3 regions of the Bradyrhizobium sp. 45 genome follow, and region 1 is predicted to be linked to each of the others. Evidence: predicted binding sites of a transcription regulator. Region 1 holds the regulator's gene; each other region holds the start of a gene.

Region 1 (4,512 bases):
TGATCAGGACGAACAAGGACGGCTTTCTGCTCAAGGAATGGCTCGCTGCCGACGCCGATCCGCGCGATGCGGGCAGAGCCTCGCTTGCCGATGGCGTGTCCTGCGACGAATCCGGCTGCGTGACGCCACTGGCCGACGGGAGGCTGGTCGCGCTGGCACTGCGCGTCGACGCTCTCGCAGACGATTGCAGTCGGGCCGCCCTGGTGGTGACGACTCGTCCCGCGCCGCCCGATTGCGCGGCGATGGTGGTCGATCGGCAGCGGCTCGCCAGCCAGAGCGCGCTGGCGCTGACGCAGCGTGGTGACGGTTTTGTGGTTCAGGCAGTGAGGGCGAGAGGCACGAGCCGCCCCTGGTTGCCGGCCGGCGCCGGCGAGGGTGATTTCGACGGCAGCCTCGCGCCAAAGTCGACCGCGCCTCGCATCAAGGACGCAACGCCGGCGGACACCGACCTGCAAGCCGACGATTGATCTGATGGTGCGGAGCAACGCAGTGGTTCGGTGCGTCCGTTCGGATTCGCGGGGCGCAAACCACACCATCTCGCCGGCCACGGCCGGCGATGGCGATTCAATCCTGACCTCCGACCTCGTAGCCGGAGGGCGGCTCTGTCAGCCGATCGGCAGGTGCGTGACGGTCGGCTGCCTGTCGGCGGTGATCTGCGCCTTGTGCTCGCGCTCGGTGACCGACTGAGTCACCGGCAGTTGCAGCACCGTCGCGCGCTGGCCTTCGACGAGCTGCGTCACCAGCACGTATTTGCCGTCGGGGAATTCGATCGCATCATGATGGCGGTCGGGAACGTGCGGATCGATCTTGCCGAACTTGCCGACGCGGGAATTGATGGTGCGCGTCCAGATCCAGCGATTGTCGTAGCGGACGTCGTCGGCGAAGGCGAGCTCCGTCCCCGGCAGCAGGCAGACGGCGACGGACGGATCGGCTGCAGAGGCGAAGCCGCGCGTCGAGGTGCCGCGGAAGCTTGTCGTGACGATCGTCTCGCCGACTTCGGCGGGGCGCGACGCGACGGCATGTAGGCTGTAGTCACACATCGGGTGCTCCTCATGCTGGGATAGCAACCCGCGTCTCTTATCGAGGCGCAGGCCTCTATCAGAGTGGAAGCACGAACGCTGTGCTTGGTTGTGGGCAAATCTGCGGCTGGCTTCCGCAAGCCGCGATCACATTATCTTTCCCGAATTCAATAGGAACAAAGCTCGCCGCGATGCATTCGGGAGGCGCGTACGCGAACATTGCCAACTTGGCTGCAACGGCCGAACTTGACCGCTGGTCGCTGTTTCCTCGAACAACCGAGCCGCGAAGCGGTGCTGCTTGAAGCGGTGCTGCTTCGTCGGCGTGGCGAGGAGCCAGCGTTGGAGGAGGGGCCGGATAGTCTGTGCAGAACCAGAAAGGCTATCCAGCCGGAGCGGACGATGATCCGCTCCAATCTCTGACCGGCGATGCCGATCGGAAGCGCGCGAGGCGCCAAGCACCTCCGGCATGAAGTGCTTCCGATATGAAGTACTGCCGATAGAAAGACTCCCGGTATCAGTACTTCCGGTAAAGCCCGATCAGCTTGCCCTGAATCTTCACCCGGTTGGGCGGCAGGATGCGGACCTCATAGGCCGCGTTGGCGGGCTCGAGCGCGATCGAGGCGCCGCGACGGCGGAAGCGCTTCAGCGTCGCTTCCTCGTCGTCGATCAGCGCCACCACGATGTCGCCGGTATCGGCGCTCTCGTTGCGCTGGATCAGGGCCATGTCGCCGTCGAGAATGCCGGCTTCGACCATCGAGTCGCCGCGCACTTCCAGCGCGTAATGCTCGCCCGAGCCGAGCATGTCAGGCGGTACGCTGATAGTATGGCTGCGGGTCTGCAACGCCTCGATCGGCGTGCCGGCCGCGATGCGGCCCATCACCGGCACCGCGACGGGACGTTCGCCCTCGTCAGCGGGCAGGCTCGCGCTCGCACGCACCTTGCCGAGATTGCCCTCGATGACGCTCGGCGTGAAGCCGCGGCGGCTGCCAGCGGCTGCCTGGAGCTCCGGCAGCTTGATGACTTCAATCGCACGGGCGCGGTTGGGCAGGCGTCGGATGAAGCCACGCTCCTCGAGCGCCGTGATCAGGCGATGGATGCCCGACTTCGAGCGCAGATCGAGCGCATCCTTCATCTCGTCGAAGGAGGGCGGCACGCCGCTTTCCTTCAGACGTTCACTGATGAACCGCAGAAGCTCGTATTGTTTGCGCGTTAACATCTCGACCAAAGTCCCCCGGTTGATGTCGTCCGATTCCGAGACGCTGAATTCGGCCATAAGCCGCTGCATGCTCGAAACAAATCATGAACAGACACTATATGTTCGATACATGTTCCGCAACTGCTTAATTTACCGTGAACAGAGCAAAGTGCGCGGAACGCGCGTTGCGGGGGCGCTCAGACGGGGAGCCGCAACACTTCGCAAGCCGTGCCGGCTTCGGCCTTCGGCGCGAATGGTGCGCGGACGAGAAGTACCTGTGCTGCAGCGAGATTCGCAAGCAGCGAAGAGTCCTGATGATTGACGGGAACAACGACGCGTGTGCCATCGTCACGCTCCTCAAGATGCGCGCGCAGATAGTCCTCGCGCTGGTCGTTGGCGCCGACGTCGCGGCCGAGCACGGCGCGTTCATGGCGATGGTGAATCACTGAACGGCCCGACAGGGCGCGAATCAGCGGCACCATGAACAGGAAAGCGCACACGTAGGACGATACGGGATTGCCCGGCAGGCCGATCACACCCATTGCGCCGAGTCGCCCGTGCATCATCGGCTTGCCTGGCCGCATCGCGATCTTCCAGAACGCCATCGCGATGCCTTCGTCCCGCAGTGCCTGCTGGACCAGATCGTGGTCGCCGACCGATGCGCCGCCGGTCGTGATCAGGACGTCGGCGCCGCTCTCGCGGGCGCGGCGGATGCCGGCGGTGGTGGCCTCGAGCGTGTCGGCGGCAATACCGAGGTCGATGGTCTCGGCGCCCTCGCTGCGGGCGAGCGCGTGCAGGGCGTAGCCGTTGGAATAGACGATCTGGCCGTGGCCGGGCGTGGTGCCCGGCATCACCAGCTCGTCGCCGGTGGCGAGAATCGCGACCTTCGGACGCCTGACAACGGCAAGGTGCGGATGATTCATCCCGGCGGCGAGCGCGAGGTCTCGCTCGGTCAGACGGCTTCCCTTGCGCAGGAGCACGTCGCCCTCGCGGAAATCGACGCCGGCGGGGCGGATGTGCCGGCCGGCGATCGCGGCTTCCTTGATCGTGATGCGCTTGCCGGCGGCGACCGTGTCCTCCTGGATCACGACGGCGTCCGCGCCAAAGGGAACGACGCCGCCGGTGAAGATCCGCACGGCCTCGCCGGCTCCGACCGTCCCCTCGAACGGTCGGCCCGCTGCGACTTCGCCGATGACGGTGAGCTCCGAATCGATCGTCGCGGCGTCGGCCGCGCGCACCGCGTAGCCGTCCATCGCCGACATCGCTTGCGGCGGCTGCGTGCGCCGCGCCACGACGTCACGCGCGAGCACGCGATGGTAGGCCTCGTCGAGGGAAATCATTTCTTCCGGCAGCGGCTCTGCACCCGCCAGCACCGCGGCAAGCGCGTCAGAAACCGGCATCAAGGCCACGGCGAAAACTCCTGCTCGGCACGTTCGGGCGAATGTTCCGCACGTCTTCTAGCCGAGCGCAGGCGCAGAGGCAAAAGCGGCTGAGCAGGCACAGTCATCCCGCCCCTTCACATTGTTCCGGAAGGCAGGATCAAGCGCGTCGCGGCATGATCCGAAGGAGGTCACAGATCGGCAGGAGAGTGGTCATGGAAGCGACGAAAATCATGGCAAGGCGAGAACGCGCCATGGCCTGAATCGATCAGCTCCCTGCCTGCCCGGGAGTTACGTCGGGCGCCTTGGATCCCTGATCCTTGTCGGGCAGCGGGTCGGCTTGGGATTTCAGGTCGGCGGCCTTGCTCACAAGCTTGGCGGAAAGGTCCGAATCTGAAGTTGTCCTCGCGAATTCAAGAAGAAGAGAGGCCTGCTTGGTGAGGTAGGTTTTGCCCAGCACGATGATGCATCCGTCCGTAGAAGTCCCGACGGACTCTAAGAGTCCGGAAGGCGGTATTCCGTTCCCGGAACTCTGTATAAAAATGTACAAAGTGATCCGGTTCCTCAATTTTTCAAAATTGGTCCGTCGGGCCGTGCCGTCGTGGGTTTCGCGACAACGGACCGTCGTCAAATGCCCAATGCCTTCAATGCGTTCCCGACGTCACGCGGCGAGGTCACATGCACCGCCGTCAAGCCGCGCGCGCGCGCTCCCTCGATGTTTTCGGCAAGATCGTCGAAGAACACGATGCGCCCGGCGGGCACGCCGATCGCCGCAACGACGTGGTCGAAGGCCTCCGCATCCGGTTTGCGCAGGCCGATGCTGGACGACAAATACAGCTCGCGGAAATGGCCGAGGAGGTCGGCATATTCCCTCGAGAAATGGTCCACGTGCGGCCGGTTGGTGTTGGAGAAAGCATAG
Region 2 (4,512 bases), on a different contig from region 1:
GCCCGAGCGGCGGCGGTTGAATGCCTCCGGCCGGGACTCCTCTTTGATCGGCCTGCTTCCTACATTGCGCGGGAGTGTATCGCGTCGAGGAGAGCAGAACATGGCCGATCGTCCGCGGGATCTCGCCGAGCGGATGGCGCGCCGGCGAAAAATGGGCGGCAAGCCCGGCCCGACGGCCGGCGACGGCTATCTGCGCGAGACCTTCACGCTGCCGCGCGCGGCGGCACGGGAGAGGGCGCAGGCTTTCTTCGCCCGCTACCCCAAGGCCGGCTATATGAGCGCGGTCGAGACCTGGCGCGAGCTGCCCGGCGGCGACATCGAATTCACGATGCGGCGGCTGCCCAGCGCGGATTAGGGCCGGCCCCTATTCGAAGGTTTCGGATGTGATGCGGATCCGGAATACGGGCTCCTTGGCCTCGTCCAGCAACTCCATATTCCATTCGGAATTTTCCTGGAGCTTGCGGGCGATGCCGGCGGCCATGTCGGCGCAGACGCTGGTCATCTCCTTCCAAGCCAGATCGCGATCGGCAAATTCCGACGCCTGGTCGGCACAGCCGGAATAGCGGCCGTTCCGGATTCGAAAGAAGTAGAGCGGCATGGTTCGCACCGATCGCGCCTGATGGCTCCGTCCCCACGGCCATAATCCCGGCAGTCCAATCCCAAACCGTCGGCAGATCAATTCCGGTCGGCTACGGAATAGCCCCATGGACGCCAGCCCACCGATCTCGGTCCGACGGCTCAGGCCGTGTCGCGTCCGATCGCCTTCAGCTCCCGATCGATGCGCAGCTGCACCCGTCGGATCGCCAAGAGATCGATCTTGGTCTCAGTCTTGCCGGTCTTGATCTGCTCGCCGATCCGGAACTGCCACTGCCAAATGCCGGGAATTGCCGTCTTGGCGACGGTGAACTCGATGCCCCCGTGATTCATGGGCCATCTCCCACGATTCACTTCCATCACTGAGAACATGCTGGGCGGCATAATATTCCAAGAAAGCCAAACCTGTCGGTAAGCCCCGGATCGCTCACGGCTATCGCGCAAACGCACGCGCTCTGGAACATACGAAATCGAAATTCGAAAGACGCCGGCCGCCCAGCGGCGGCGCGACCTCATGCCCGTGGTTCTCCGGCCAAGAACAGAGTTCCTGGGATGGGTAAGGGCACCTTCCGGAACGCGGCGGCATGTGCCTTGCTTGGCCCGATGCGGCTAAGCAACATGGACGCGTCATGCCGGGCATTCCCCGCCGCTATTCTCATTTCGTGTTCGGAATCATCCAGTCGGGACTGACCTCGCTGATCGCCGCGGGCATCGCCAGCTTTCCCGCAGGGAACGCGCTGGACTTCCTGGCGCACTGGATGGTGTCGTGGCTGATCGCATGGGCGGCGATGCTGCCGATAGTGCTGCTCGCAGCGCCGGCGATCCGCGCCTTCTCGCTGCGGCTGACGCAGGAGGAGGGCGGTTCGCAAACCGGCCGGCCGGCATGAAAATCGGAATGAAAAAACCCCGCTTGGGAGAACCAAGCGGGGAGAAGGTTATTGGAGGCTGAGGTGCTGGGCTGCAACACCATAGCCGGGCGACCCTAGCCGGCTCAGCTTACGACAGCCTGACAAGGCCCGACGGTGGCAGCAAAAGCCGGAGCGCGGGGGCCGCAGACTGGCCCCGCACCGGTCCCAATTTCGACATCCGTTCGCACAACTCAGGACACAACCGCAGGCGAGATTTCGCGGCGACGGTGCTGCCATGGGGGAAACGTGGCGTGCCGGCAACGGGGTGGCATCATGGACAACGTAGAGCGGTCATTCGCCGCCGCGACGGCGGCTGGCTTCGTCGTGCTGGTGATCGGCATCGGGTTGCTGGTTCTGCTGTAGGCGCTGTTGGGTGCGGGAGATGGCTCCGAGGGTGGAAAGGCCCGTGCGCGCCTTTCAAAAATCGCGAAAACAACCCCATGCACAGTAGCGTGCCTACAAATTTCCCCGCCCAATCAATGGCTTACTGGTAGTATTTAGATACCATATCGGCTCGGATTCGCCTTTCACGGCCATCCGAATCCCGATACCCGTGCCGATTCCCTGAGATCAACGGGCTGCCGCTCCGGCACCGTCGCCAGCGCGGTCCCAGCGGCCTAATGAACCTTGATCGCGTCCAGCGGCAAACGGAGTTCGGCGGCACGCTCTTCGCGGTCTTTCTTGCGGAACTCGTTTTCCTTGCGCTCGAACTTGCTCAGCTCCTCCCGCGCCGCCTCCAGCAGCGGAGTGCGCCGGGTCGTATCGTGATGCGTGTTGTCCGTCATGACTGAAGTCCCCTCAGTTGCGGTCCCATCCAAGAGTCCATCCAGGAGAAGGCCGCAGACCGCGAAAGGTTCGTGCCGCAGGATGACGGAATTCTGACGGTGTGCGGGTCATCCGTCTTTGATGCGCGTCAGCCAGAGCGTGCAAATTCCCAAAAGAACATATTGCGAACCTAGAACAAATAGGGTACATTGTTTTTATCGCCGCGCCGCCTCGCCAATCGTTTGTCCCTCACGCGAATCCTCGTCATAAGGAGCACGACCCGATGTCCACCACTGCCTTGCGTATCGTCGAAGGATCCTCCATGGACAAGAGTAAAGCTCTCGCCGCCGCGCTCTCCCAGATCGAGCGTCAGTTCGGCAAGGGCTCGGTGATGAAGCTCGGCAAGAACGACCGTTCGATGGATGTCGAGGCGGTCTCTTCGGGCTCGTTGGGGCTCGATATCGCGCTCGGGATCGGCGGCCTGCCGAAGGGGCGCGTCGTGGAGATCTACGGGCCGGAATCCTCGGGCAAGACCACGCTGGCGCTGCACACGGTGGCGGAAGGGCAGAAGAAGGGCGGCATCTGCGCCTTCATCGACGCCGAGCACGCGCTCGACCCGGTCTATGCGCGCAAGCTGGGCGTCAATATCGACGAGCTCCTGATCTCCCAGCCGGACACCGGCGAGCAGGCGCTGGAAATCTGCGACACGCTGGTGCGCTCCGGCGCGGTCGACGTGCTGGTGATCGATTCGGTCGCGGCGCTGGTGCCGAAGGCCGAGCTCGAGGGCGAGATGGGCGATGCGCTGCCGGGTCTGCAGGCGCGTCTGATGAGCCAGGCGCTGCGCAAGCTGACGGCGTCCATCAACAAGTCCAATACCATGGTGATCTTCATCAACCAGATCCGCATGAAGATCGGCGTGATGTACGGCTCGCCGGAGACCACCACCGGCGGCAACGCGCTGAAATTCTATGCTTCCGTCCGCCTCGACATCCGCCGCATCGGCGCGATCAAGGAGCGTGACGAAGTGGTCGGCAACACCACGCGCGTCAAGGTCGTCAAGAACAAGCTGGCGCCGCCGTTCAAGCAGGTCGAGTTCGACATCATGTACGGCGAGGGCGTCTCCAAGATGGGCGAGATCCTCGATCTCGGCGTCAAGGCCGGCATCGTCGAAAAATCCGGCGCATGGTTCTCCTACGACAGCCAGCGTCTTGGCCAGGGCCGCGAGAATTCGAAAGCGTTCCTGAAGGCCAACCCCGACATCACCGCCAAGATCGAGACCTCGATCCGCCAGAACTCCGGCCTGATCGCCGAGCAGATTCTGGCCGGCAGCCCCGAGCGTGACGCCGACGGCGAGGAGCCGGCGGACGAGTAAGCTTCAACAGTAAAGTTTTTCGCGAGGAGCGGGCGCTGAGGACGTTGAGTTGCCGACGTCTTCGGCGCCTGTTTCGTTTGGCGTGGGGGCACCGGGTGGTGCGATGAAGCGTCTGATCTTGACCAGTTCGTCCGGAGGCCAGCTCGCACGATCCGGGTTGGCGGAGCTTGTCATCTCATCCTCGTTTCACTTTGAGTGGGGACCGCTGCCCTCGCCCGAGAAGCTCGCAGCCTATTTCGCGCCGCGTTCGGCGAATCTCGGGCCTGGTGATCATTGGTCTGATTGGGGCATCCGGTGGCCCAAGAGCATCAAGGATCGCAAAGACTTGTCCCTTGCGGACTTCTGCGAGCAATATGACTTGGTTGAACTTTGGTTCGACCCAGCTCCCCGGGATCAATTGCAGCTCGTCTGCCTGCTGGACCACCTCAGCTCCTGCTCCTCGCTGGTGCCAAAGCTTCGACTTCGACTTGTCTCATCCGAGCTGACGACAGCACACGGTGAGGATCTCGCTGCGTCCGAGCCGCACATCCATGTCGTGCCTGTTAGGGACCAGGAGTTCGAGACTGCCCGGTTGGCGTGGTCGGCCTACCGTGCGATGACCCCTGAGGCGTGCGTCGATCTCCTTCACCAGGATCTCAGTGCATTGCTGATGCTGCGCCCGGCCTTGCTCGATCTCTTGGCAGAACTGCCGTCGCCTTTCACGGGTCTCGGTGCGACCGAGATGCGATTTCTGGAGCTCCTTGCCAGAGGGTTTGCAAACACGAATGCGTTGTTTCACCTGCGCTCGCAACGGCGCACATATGTGTTCGGAGAATTTGAGTTGGGTTCGTTGCTCGAGGGGCTCGCGCTCGGCCCCAACCCCGTAGTGGCCGG
Region 3 (4,512 bases), on a different contig from region 1:
CTGGGACGAAAACGACGAGGCCTGTTCCTCGAAACTGCCGCGGCCGCCATTGCCGCCGCCACCGCCGCCGCGATTGCGATTGGCCTGGGCGCGCTGCCAGCCCGGGGTCGAATAGGTGGAGCCGAACGCTTCCATGTCGTCGAAGCGGGAGGCGCCGTAGCCGCCGGTGCCGCCCCAGGCCGAGCCGCCCTTGGATTCCGTGATCTCGACATTGGCCGCGGGCAGTTCGTCGAGAAAGCGCGAGGGGATCGTGGTCGACCAGGTGCCGTGGATCCGGCGGTTGGTGGCAAAATAGATTTTGGCGCGGCGGCGGGCCCGGGTCAGGCCGACATGACCGAGCCGGCGCTCTTCCTCGAGGCCGGCGCGGCCCTGTTCGTCCAACGTGCGCTGGCTCGGAAACAGGCCTTCCTCCCAGCCGGGCAGGAACACGTTGTCGAATTCCAGCCCCTTGGCCGAATGCAGCGTCATCAGCGACACCGCGTCCTCGTCGGCGCCGCTGTCGCGGTCCATCACCAGTGAGATGTGCTCCAAAAACCCTTGCAGGTTCTCGAACTCCTCCATCGAGCGCACCAGCTCCTTGAGGTTTTCGAGCCGACCCGCGGCGTCCGCCGAACGGTCCTTCTGCCACATCTCGGTGTAGCCGCTCTCGTCGAGCACGATCTCGGCGAGCTCGGTGTGCGAGGTGACCTCGCGCTGGGCGCGCCAGCGGTCGAACTGGGCGACGACGTCGCGCAAGGAGCCGCGCGCCTTCGGCTTCAGCTCATCGGTCTCGACCACCGCGCGCGCCGCCTCGAACAGCGGGATGCGGCGCTTGCGGGCGTGATCGTGCAGCATCTGCACGGTGGCATCGCCCAGGCCGCGCTTGGGCGTGTTGACGATGCGCTCGAAGGCGAGATCGTCGGCCGGTGAATTGATGACGCGGAGATAAGCCAGCGCATCGCGGATCTCGGCGCGCTCGTAGAAGCGCGGGCCGCCGATGACGCGATAGGGCAGGCCGAGCGTGACGAAGCGGTCCTCGAACTCGCGCATCTGGTAGGAGGCGCGCACCAGAATCGCGATCTCGTTGAGCTTGTCGCCCTGGCGCTGGATCTGCTCGATCTCCTCGCCGATGCCGCGGGCTTCCTCTTCCGAATCCCAAGAGCCTGTTACCGTGACCTTCTCGCCGTCCTGGTCCTCGGTGCGCAGCGTCTTGCCGAGCCGGCCCTCGTTGTGGGCGATCAGGTGCGAGGCGGCGGCGAGGATGTGGCCCGTCGAGCGGTAGTTGCGCTCGAGGCGGATGACCTTGGCGCCGGGGAAATCATGGTCGAAGCGCAGGATGTTGTCGACCTCCGCGCCGCGCCAGCCATAGATCGACTGGTCGTCGTCGCCGACGCAGCAGATGTTTTTGACGTGGCGCGTCTGCTCCTTCTCCCCGCTTGCGGGGTCGCGACGAGCTTCGCTCACGCTGAGAAGGTCAGGATGAGGGGCTGCCTCCACGAGCTCAGCTTGCTGAGAGTCCCCCTCACCCGGATCGCTCGGGCGCGCAATTGCGCTGCCGGGCGATCCGACCTCTCCCCGCACGCGGGGAGAGGCAAAAGAAGTCGGCGCTTGGGACAGCAGCCGCAGCCACAGATATTGAGCGACGTTGGTGTCTTGATACTCATCGACCAGGATGAATTTGAAGCGCTGCTGGTACTGCCGCAGGATATCCGGGTGCTCGCGGAAGATGCGGATGTCCTCGAGCAGCAGATCGCCGAAATCGGCGGCGTTCAGGATCTTCAGCCGCTCCTGGTAGCTCGCATAGAGCTTGCCGCCCTTGCCGTTGGCGAACACGGCGGCTTCGCCCGACGGCACCTGCGACGGCGTCAGGCCGCGGTTCTTCCAGCCGTCGATCAGCCCGGCCAGCATGCGCGCCGGCCAGCGCTTGTCGTCGATATTGTCGGCTTGCAGAAGCTGCTTGAGCAGTCGGACCTGATCGTCGACGTCGAGCACGGTGAAGTTCGACTTGAGCTGCGCCAGCTCGGCGTGGGTGCGCAGGATGCGCCCGCCGATGGAGTGGAAGGTGCCGAGCCACGGCATGCCTTCGACGGCATGGCCGAGCATCTGACCGAGCCGATGTTTCATTTCGCGCGCGGCCTTGTTGGTGAAGGTCACCGACAGGATTTCGGATGGGCGGGCGCGGCCCTGGCTCAGGATGTGGGCGATGCGCGTGGTCAGCACGCGGGTCTTGCCGGTGCCGGCGCCGGCCAGCACCAGAACCGGCCCGTCCAGCGTCTCCACAGCCTCGCGCTGCTCCGGATTGAGCCCGGACAGGTATTGCGGGCCTACCGAGGCGCGCGCACGCGCGGCGATGCCGCCGGCTGCGGGCTGGTGGTCGGGGACGCTCTGGGACGTGATCTTGCTCGGCTCGGTCATGCGAATCATTTGCCCCACGTTGGCACCGCGGGGTGGTGAAAGGGGAGCCTTCTTAACAGGGATTGGTCCCTATATGGGGCCGCGGACAGGGGTTTTCCACGTGCGCCGAAAGCCAATTTGTTCCTGTCGGTCAGGCGAATTTCCGGCTTCAGCGGCCCGGAACCATTGTTCCGAGTTGGCGATTGGTTCTGCAAGTGAGGCGCGTCAGCCGCGCCGATCGCAGACAGACATCGAAACAGAGGTTCGGATCATGCTTAGCTGGGTAGTTACGTTTCTGGTTATCGCCCTGATCGCCGGTATCCTGGGCTTTGGCGGCCTCGCCGGCGCGTCGATCGAAATCGCCAAGATCATCTTCTTCATCGCAGTCGTGTTGTTCCTGGTCTCGGCCGTTGTCGGACTGGCACGGGGTCGTAACAGGGTTTAGCGCGCTTACCGCTTCGAGGGCATCGCCACGTTCCGGCCGATGCCCTCGGGCCGCGGGACGGCGCTGTGGGCCTTGACCACCGCTGCGATGCGCTCACGGATGTCTGGGGGAAAAGCCGCCACCTTTCGTGAGCCCATGTCGATGTGAAGCGACATGTTTTCCGATGTGGCGGACAGCCATCCTTCGGTCGCGTGCCGCAGCTCCTGGAAGGTGTGCAGCCGCTTGTCGTCGGCTTCCAGCAGCCAGACCGAGACCTGCACGAGATCGTCGAGGTGGATTTCGCGCAAATACCGCACGTGGCATTCGGCGGTGAAGGTCGAGCCGCCGCGCTCCTTCATGTAGCCCGGTCCGATCCCGAGCGTCAGCCACATCTGGTCGATCGCGCGGTCGAACATCACGTTGTAATAGGCCATGTTGAGGTGGCCGTTGTAGTCGATCCATTGCGGCTCGATCTGCATGATTGACGAGCGGAACGGCACGCCCTCGATCGTTGTGGCAGCAGTCTCCGGCATGTGTCCTTCCCCAGCTATGCGTCCGGTCGCTTGACTTGACCGGTGAGATGTCCTTTGCCACGGTTCGTCTCGTCGGGAGGAACGTCCGTGGGTACGACCATCACCAATAATCCGCCGCGGCCGGCGCCGAAAGCCCTCGCGAGCGCGCTGGAGCAACTTGCCGCGCGGTTCGGCAACCGCCTCATCACCTCGCAAGCCGTCCGCGAGCAGCACGGCCATACCACCACATGGATCGTGAACCAGCCGCCGAACGGCGTGGTGATGGCGCAGGAGACTGCCGACATCCAGGACGTGGTGCGGATCTGCGCGAAAAACGGCGTGCCTGTCATCGCCTTCGGCACCGGCACCTCGCTCGAGGGCCAGGTCAACGCACCCGCCGGCGGAATTTGCATCGACCTGCGCGACATGAACAAGGTGCTCGCGGTGCATGCCGAGGACCTCGACTGCGTGATCCAGCCCGGGGTGACCCGCAAGGCGCTCAACGAGCATCTGCGCGACCAGGGCCTGTTCTTCCCGATCGACCCCGGCGCGGACGCTTCCCTCGGTGGCATGGCCTCGACCCGCGCTTCCGGCACCAATGCGGTGCGCTACGGCACCATGCGCGACAGTGTGCTGGCGCTGAAAGTGGTCCGCGGCGACGGCGAGATCATCACGACCGGCACGCGTGCGAAGAAATCATCCGCCGGCTACGACCTGACGCATCTGTTCGTCGGCGCCGAGGGCACGCTCGGCATCATCTCGGAGCTGACCATCCGCCTGCGCGGCATCCCCGATACGATCGCGGCCGGAGCGGTGTCGTTCGAGACCGTGCACGGGGCGTGTCAGGCCGTGATCCTGGCGATCCAGACCGGCATTCCCGTGGCGCGCATCGAGCTGCTCAACGCCGCGCAGGTGCGGGCCTGCAACGCCTATTCGAAGTTGACCCTGCCCGAAACGCCGCTGCTGCTGATGGAATTCCACGGCAGCGAGATCGAGGTCGCCGAACAGTCCAAGGCCTTCGGCGAGATCGCCAGGGATTGCGGCGGCGGCGACTTCTCCTGGACCACCAAGCCGGAGGATCGCACAAAGCTGTGGCAGGCGCGGCACGACGCCTATTGGTCGGTGAAAGCGCTGCGGCCCGGCGACAGCATCGGGGTGGTCGCGACCGACGTCTGCGTGCCGATCTCGCGGCTTGCCGAATGC

The links. Region 1 encodes LexA, which represses DNA repair genes until DNA is damaged. Its sites were predicted from a motif close to TGTTCNNNNTGTGTTCNG; they were not measured.
Region 2: the regulator LexA is predicted to act here: its motif matches at 2,459-2,476, upstream of recA (recombinase RecA).
Region 3: the regulator LexA is predicted to act here: its motif matches at 2,568-2,585, upstream of IVB42_RS27675 (UvrD-helicase domain-containing protein).

What each region holds. Positions count from the first base shown of each region.
Region 1 covers NZ_JADPIX010000100.1:137,198-141,709, reverse strand. The annotation lists partial or broken gene IVB42_RS15615 (ComEC/Rec2 family competence protein) at 1-467, shown strand, start outside; gene IVB42_RS15610 (hypothetical protein) at 606-1,040, opposite strand; gene lexA (transcriptional repressor LexA) at 1,534-2,235, opposite strand; gene glp (gephyrin-like molybdotransferase Glp) at 2,412-3,623, opposite strand; gene IVB42_RS15595 (hypothetical protein) at 3,862-4,053, opposite strand; gene IVB42_RS15590 (HAD family phosphatase) at 4,221-4,512, opposite strand, start outside.
Region 2 covers NZ_JADPIX010000109.1:123,037-127,548, reverse strand. The annotation lists gene IVB42_RS18190 (hypothetical protein) at 101-355, shown strand; gene IVB42_RS18185 (hypothetical protein) at 365-598, opposite strand; gene IVB42_RS18180 (hypothetical protein) at 739-927, opposite strand; gene IVB42_RS18175 (DUF2798 domain-containing protein) at 1,224-1,481, shown strand; gene IVB42_RS18170 (hypothetical protein) at 2,120-2,287, opposite strand; gene recA (recombinase RecA) at 2,551-3,639, shown strand; gene IVB42_RS18160 (hypothetical protein) at 3,743-4,512, shown strand, end outside.
Region 3 covers NZ_JADPIX010000122.1:1,516,175-1,520,686, forward strand. The annotation lists gene IVB42_RS27675 (UvrD-helicase domain-containing protein) at 1-2,403, opposite strand, end outside; gene IVB42_RS27680 (DUF1328 domain-containing protein) at 2,645-2,818, shown strand; gene IVB42_RS27685 (thioesterase family protein) at 2,824-3,330, opposite strand; gene IVB42_RS27690 (FAD-linked oxidase C-terminal domain-containing protein) at 3,418-4,512, shown strand, end outside.